Regions from separate parts of the Streptomyces sp. NPDC051582 genome, predicted to be linked through region 2. Evidence: predicted binding sites of a transcription regulator. Region 2 holds the regulator's gene; the other holds the start of a gene.
What was found. Region 2 encodes HrcA, which represses chaperone genes, less so after heat shock. Its sites were predicted from a motif close to TTNGCACTCNGNNNNNCNGAGTGCNAA; they were not measured.
Positions count from the first base shown of each region.

Region 1: groL (chaperonin GroEL) is a predicted target of HrcA. The motif match lies at 2,076-2,102, and genes of this name have one in related genera.

Region 1 is NZ_JBFAZJ010000002.1:416,945-420,351, forward strand. It holds gene AB0M92_RS05025 (phosphoribosylanthranilate isomerase) at 1-122, opposite strand, end outside; gene groL (chaperonin GroEL) at 258-1,880, opposite strand; gene AB0M92_RS05035 (cold-shock protein) at 2,232-2,435, opposite strand; gene AB0M92_RS05040 (MoaD/ThiS family protein) at 2,820-3,098, opposite strand; gene thrC (threonine synthase) at 3,134-3,407, opposite strand, start outside.
Region 2 is NZ_JBFAZJ010000043.1:30,907-34,313, forward strand. It holds gene dnaJ (molecular chaperone DnaJ) at 71-1,210, opposite strand; gene hrcA (heat-inducible transcriptional repressor HrcA) at 1,211-2,227, opposite strand; gene AB0M92_RS35445 (MBL fold metallo-hydrolase) at 2,383-3,108, shown strand; gene AB0M92_RS35450 (DUF3097 domain-containing protein) at 3,137-3,407, shown strand, end outside.

The DNA of each region.
Region 1 (3,407 bases), on a different contig from region 2:
CCGACGGTGCGGGGGCTTCCCGGCGCGAAGACGAACCCGACGGCGTCGGCCCCGGCGTCCACGGCCGCACCGACGTCGTGCCCGGTCTTCAGCCCGCAGATCTTCACGAACAGCTCGCTCATGCCCCCAGTCAACCAAACCGCCCCGTCCGATGGTGATCCGTCTCGCCGTTCGACCCGGGAAACGCCCGAGGGCGGCACCCCCCGTGCAGGGAGTGCCGCCCTCGGTCGAAGAACAGCCGATCAGCCTGGGGCCGATCAGAAGTCCATGTCACCGCCCGGCATGCCGCCGCCGGCCGGGGCGCCGGCCTTCTCGGGCTTGTCGGCGATGACGGCCTCGGTGGTGAGGAAGAGGGCCGCGATCGACGCCGCGTTCTGCAGCGCGGAGCGGGTGACCTTCGCCGGGTCGATGATGCCCTCGGCGATCATGTCCACGTACTCGCCGGTGGCGGCGTTGAGGCCCCAGCCGACGGTCAGGTTGCGGACCTTCTCCACGACGACGCCACCCTCAAGACCACCGTTGACGGCGATCTGCTTGAGCGGGGCCTCCAGGGCGAGCTTCACGGCGTTGGCGCCGGTCGCCTCGTCACCCGACAGGTCGAGCTTCTCGAAGACCGCGGAGGCCTGGAGCAGGGCCACGCCACCACCGGCGACGATGCCCTCCTCGACGGCCGCCTTCGCGTTGCGAACGGCGTCCTCGATGCGGTGCTTGCGCTCCTTGAGCTCCACCTCGGTCGCGGCGCCGGCCTTGATGACGGCCACGCCGCCGGCCAGCTTCGCGAGGCGCTCCTGGAGCTTCTCGCGGTCGTAGTCCGAGTCGGAGTTCTCGATCTCGGCGCGGATCTGGTTGACGCGACCCTGAACCTGGTCGCTGTCACCGGCACCGTCGACGATCGTGGTCTCGTCCTTGGTGATGACGACCTTGCGGGCGCGGCCGAGCAGGTCCAGGCCCGCGTTCTCCAGCTTGAGGCCGACCTCCTCGGAGACGACCGTGCCGCCCGTGAGGATGGCGATGTCGCCGAGCATGGCCTTGCGGCGGTCGCCGAAGCCCGGGGCCTTGACGGCGACCGAGCGGAAGGTGCCGCGGATCTTGTTGACGACCAGGGTCGACAGGGCCTCGCCCTCGACGTCCTCGGCGATGATCAGCAGCGGCTTGCCGGACTGCATGACCTTCTCAAGGAGCGGCAGCAGGTCCTTGACCGAGCCGATCTTCGAGTTGACGATCAGGATGTACGGGTCGTCGAGCGACGCCTCCATACGCTCCATGTCGGTGGCGAAGTAGGCCGAGATGTAGCCCTTGTCGAAGCGCATGCCCTCGGTGAGCTCAAGCTCCAGACCGAAGGTCTGGGACTCCTCGACCGTGATGACGCCTTCCTTGCCGACCTTGTCCATGGCCTCGGCGATGAGCTCGCCGATCTGGGTGTCGGCGGCGGAGATGGAGGCCGTGGAAGCGATCTGCTCCTTGGTCTCGACATCCTTCGCCTGCTCCAGCAGGGCGCCCGAGACGGCCTCGACGGCCTTCTCGATGCCGCGCTTGAGGGCCATCGGGTTGGCGCCGGCGGCCACGTTGCGCAGGCCCTCGCGGACGAGCGCCTGGGCGAGCACGGTGGCGGTGGTCGTACCGTCGCCCGCGACGTCGTCCGTCTTCTTGGCGACTTCCTTGACCAGCTCGGCGCCGATCTTCTCGTACGGGTCCTCCAGCTCGATCTCCTTGGCGATGGAGACGCCATCGTTGGTGATCGTGGGGGCGCCCCACTTCTTCTCAAGGACGACGTTGCGACCCTTGGGGCCAAGGGTGACCTTGACGGCGTCGGCGAGCTGGTTCATCCCGCGCTCGAGACCGCGCCGGGCCTCCTCGTCGAACGCAATGATCTTGGCCATCTGAAGTGGTCCTCCAGGACTGGGGTTCCCCCTGCACCGTCGGTACGGGGGGAGGCTTGGATTGCTCCGGACCGCGCCCGCGCCCGCGACGGACGGCCTGCGTGCCCGGCGGTTCCTTCCCGCCGGACCCTGCGGGCCTCACCGACCCGGTCCTGTGTAGTAGCACTCTCAAGTGGAGAGTGCTAACGCCAATGATTAGCACTCGACCCCTCCGAGTGCAAGCGGCTTCGAGGAAGCCCCGCCGAGGGCGCCGGGCCCCCGCCCCGGTCCCGGGCAGCACGAAGGGCCCGTACCCCTCCTCTGAGGTGCGGGCCCTTCGTGTGTATGCGTCGGTGGTCGATCGCGCCGGGACTAGACGGCGAGCTTGACCATGTCCGCCTGCGGACCCTTCTGGCCCTGCGAGATCTCGAACTCGACCCGCTGACCCTCTTCAAGGGTGCGGTACCCGTCCATCTGGATGGCGCTGTAGTGGACGAACACATCCGCACCACCGTCGACCGCGATGAAGCCGTAGCCCTTCTCCGCGTTGAACCACTTGACGGTGCCCTGAGCCATGCCTAACTCCCCTATTACTGGCCCTTGCGCAGGACCGCACTTCGCGGTCCCGGGTCAGAACTTGCGCCGGAACGCCTCGACCGGGGCTGAATGTATCTGCACCGCTGCTGTCTGCAACAGGTCAATCCGACGAGAAATCTGGACACGGGGATACATTGAAATAGAGTGAAAATTTGGCATATTCCCGGGCAACTCGGACCCGGCATATCTCGCCAAAGCCCCATACCGCACTCGGACATTGACTCAATGTCAACCATCACGCGACCCGCTCATATGCGGCGGGCAAGAACAGCGGAGGGGACTTCCCCAACTCTACCGCGCCCAATCAAGCAGAATTACCCCCTCCGCTTTTACCGGAGGGGGTAATTCTGGGTCTTTCGCGCGTCAGCAGCCGCCGGCGACGGCGGGGATGATCGAAACGCCCGCGCCGTCCGGCGTCACCGCGTCCAGACCACCCTCGAAGCGCACGTCGTCGTCGTTGACGTAGACGTTCACGAAGCGGCGCAGCTTGCCCTGGTCGTCCAGGACACGGGCGGCGATGCCCGGGTGGCTCGCCTCCAGGGAGGCGATGACCTCGGAGAGGGTCGCGCCCTCGGCGGAGACCTCGGCCTGGCCGCCGGTGTAGGTGCGCAGGATGGTGGGGATGCGGACGTTGACGCTCATGGCGCTACTGCCTTTCCGGAAGCGAGGGGTGGGGATCAGGCCAGGCCGGCGGCGCGGAACGCGTCCAGGCTCGGGCGGATGGTGGCGGTCTGCCCGCTGTCCGCGGCCACCGCCTCCAGGGTCTTGAGGCCGTCACCGGTGTTGAGGACCACCGTGGTCAGCGCCGGGTCGAGCTGTCCGTTGTCGATGAGCTTCTTGGTGACGCCGACGGTCACGCCGCCCGCGGTCTCGGCGAAGATGCCCTCGGTCTGCGCGAGGATCTTGATGGCTTCGACGACCTGCTCGTCGGTGACGTCCTCGACGTAGCCG
Region 2 (3,407 bases):
TCCGCACCGATGCGACGAGCCCGGTCCGGGGCATCCCCGGACCGGGCTCGTACGTCTGCCGACGGGCCGGTCAGCGGCCGTTGAAGGCGTCCTTCAGGCGGCTGAACAGGCCCTGCTGCCCCGGCGCGAACTGGCCCGTGGGCCGCTCCTCGCCGCGCAGCTTGGCGAGCTGGCGCAGCAGCTCCTCCTGCTGGGCGTCCAGCTTGCCGGGGGTGGTGACCTCGACGTGGACGATCAGGTCGCCGCGGCCGCCGCCGCGCAGGTGCGTGACGCCGCGCCCGTGCAGCGGGATCGACTGGCCGGACCCGGTGCCGGGCCGGATGTCGATCTCCTCCATGCCGTCCAGGGTCTCCAGCGGGCATTTGGTGCCCAGGGCCGCGGCCGTCATGGGGATGGTCACCGTGCAGTGCAGGTCGTCCCCGCGCCGCTGGAAGGTCGGGTGCGAGAGCTCGTGGATCTCCACGTACAGGTCGCCGGCGGGGCCGCCGCCGGGGCCGACCTCGCCCTCGCCCGCGAGCTGGATCCGGGTGCCGTTCTCGACACCGGCGGGGATCTTGACCGTCAGGCTGCGGCGGGAGCGGACCCGGCCGTCGCCCGCGCACTCGGGGCACGGGGTCGGGACCACGGTGCCGAAGCCCTGGCACTGGGGGCAGGGACGCGAGGTCATGACCTGGCCCAGGAAGGACCGGGTGACCTGCGACACCTCACCGCGACCGCGGCACATGTCACACGTCTGCGCCGAGGTGCCGGGGGCGGCGCCCTCGCCGGAGCAGGTGGTGCAGACGACGGCCGTGTCGACCTGGATGTCCTTGGTCGTGCCGAAGGCGGCCTCGTCCAGCTCCAGGTCGAGGCGGATCATGGCGTCCTGGCCGCGGCGGGTCCGCGAGCGCGGTCCGCGCTGCGAGGCCTGGCCGAAGAAGGCGTCCATGATGTCGGAGAAGTTGCCGAAGCCGCCCGCACCGAAGCCACCCGCGCCCGCGCCGCCGCCCGAGGAGGACAGCGGGTCGCCGCCGAGGTCGTAGACCTGCTTCTTCTGCGGGTCCGAGAGCACCTCGTAGGCCGCGTTGATCTCCTTGAAGCGCTCCTGCGTCTTCGGATCCGGATTCACGTCCGGGTGGAGTTCACGCGCGAGGCGGCGGAAGGCCTTCTTGATCTCGTCCTGCGATGCGTCGCGGCGCACGCCGAGAACGGCGTAGTAGTCCGTGGCCACTTACGACTCCGCCAGGATCTGTCCGACGTAACGTGCCACTGCGCGTACCGCTCCCATCGTTCCGGGGTAGTCCATGCGGGTCGGTCCGACCACGCCGAGTTTGGCGACTGTCTCGCCGCCCGAACCGTAGCCGACGGAGACGACGGACGTGGAGTTCAGTCCCTCGTAGGCATTCTCATGCCCGATCCGTACGGCCATTCCCGACTCGTTGGCCTCGCCCAGCAGCTTGAGGAGCACGACCTGCTCCTCCAGCGCTTCGAGCACCGGCCTGATCGTCAGGGGAAAATCGTGTCCGAAGCGCGTGAGATTGGCGGTCCCGCCGATCATCAGCCGCTCCTCGGCCTCTTCGACCAGCGTCTCCAGCAGCGTGGAGAGCACGGTCGACACCGTGCCGCGGTCCTCCGGTTCGAAGGACTCCGGCAGGTCCTGCACGAGCTGCGGCACGTCGGTGAACCGACGGCCGACGACCCGGCTGTTGAGCCGCGCCCGCAGATCGGCCAGCGAGCTCTCGCCGAACGGCGCCTGGCAGTCGACCAGACGCTGCTCCACCCGCCCCGTGTCGGTGATCAGCACGAGCATGAGCCGGGCCGGAGCCAGCGACAGCAGTTCCACGTGCCGCACCGTCGAACGGGTCAGGCTCGGGTACTGGACGACGGCGACCTGCCGGGTGAGCTGCGCGAGCAGCCGCACGGTGCGGCCGACGACGTCGTCGAGGTCGACGGCGCCGTCGAGGAAGTTCTGGATCGCACGGCGCTCGGGCGTCGACAGGGGTTTGACCCCCGCCAGCCTGTCGACGAAGAGCCGGTAGCCCTTGTCGGTGGGGATCCGGCCGGCGCTGGTGTGGGGCTGGGCGATGTAGCCCTCCTCCTCCAGCACGGCCATGTCGTTGCGCACGGTGGCGGGCGAGACGCCGAGCCGGTGCCGCTCGGTGAGCGCCTTGGAGCCGACCGGCTCCTCCGTCCCGACGTAGTCCTGGACGATGGCGCGCAGCACCTCAAGTCTGCGTTCGCTCAGCATCGCGCACACCTCCAGCTGGTCGTCGTGGCTCGTCGTGGTCGGTTTCATCTGCTTCGTTGGCACTCCGGGCGTTCGAGTGCCAGAGATCCCCCGGCCAGTGTACGGCCGGGTAGTCAGCCCCTGGCAAGGGCGGCCCGCCAGGGTAGCGTCGCGGCATGGACGTGCATTGGGAAGAGGCGGGCTGGGAGCGGCTGACCGGGCGGACCGGGCGGCGACGGCTCCCGGTGTGGGACTGCACGGTGGGACTGGTGGTGGGGGACGAGTCGGTGCTCCTGATCGACCCGGGCTCGTGCGTACGCGAAGGCGCGCAGCTGCGGGCGGAGGCGGAGCGGCTGACCGGCCGGCGCGTGACGCATATCGCATTCACGCACGGCCATTTCGATCACGTACTGGGTGCGGGCGCGTTCGCCGGGGCCGAGGTGTACGGGGCGGTGGGGCTGGACGCGGAGCTGGCGACGGGCCGGGAGGAGCTGCGCGGCGACGCGGTCCGGCAGGGGCTCGCGGAGGCCGAGGCGACCGAGGCCGTGGACCTGCTGGTGGTGCCCCGGCACCACGTGTCGGGCGAATGGACGCTGGAGCTGGGCGGGGTGCAGGCACTGCTGGCCAACGTCGGACCGGGGCACACCCCGTACGACCTGGCGGTGTGCGTGCCGGGCGAGCGCGAGACGGTGTTCTGCGGGGACCTCGTCGAGGAGTCGGGGCAGCCCCAGGCGGGCAGCGACGCGGTGCCGGCGCAGTGGCCGGCGGCGCTGGACCGGCTGCTGTCGCTGGGCGGGGACGACGCGCTGTACGTGCCGGGTCACGGAGCGGTGGTCACGGCGGACTTCGTCCGTGAGCAACGCGACACACTGGCACGGCGGTTCGGCGTGTCGGTCACGTGAGGGCGCGCGCTCTCCTACGCTCGGCCGGATGCGCGAGTACTCCCCCGACCTGACCCCGCAGTGGAAGCGCCCCAAGCCGGTGCCGGAGGTGCCGGCCGACACCGACCTGGTGGTCGAGGTGGCGGGTACGGACTTCTGCGGGGCGGTGGTGGCGTGCGAGGCGGGCACCGTGACCCTGGAGGACCGCTTCGGCAAGCGGCGGGTGTTCCCGCTGGAGCCGCGGGGGTTCCTGCTGGAGGGCGCCGTGGTGACCCTGACCCGCCCCTCACGGGCCCCCGCGGCCCCCTTGCGCACGTCCT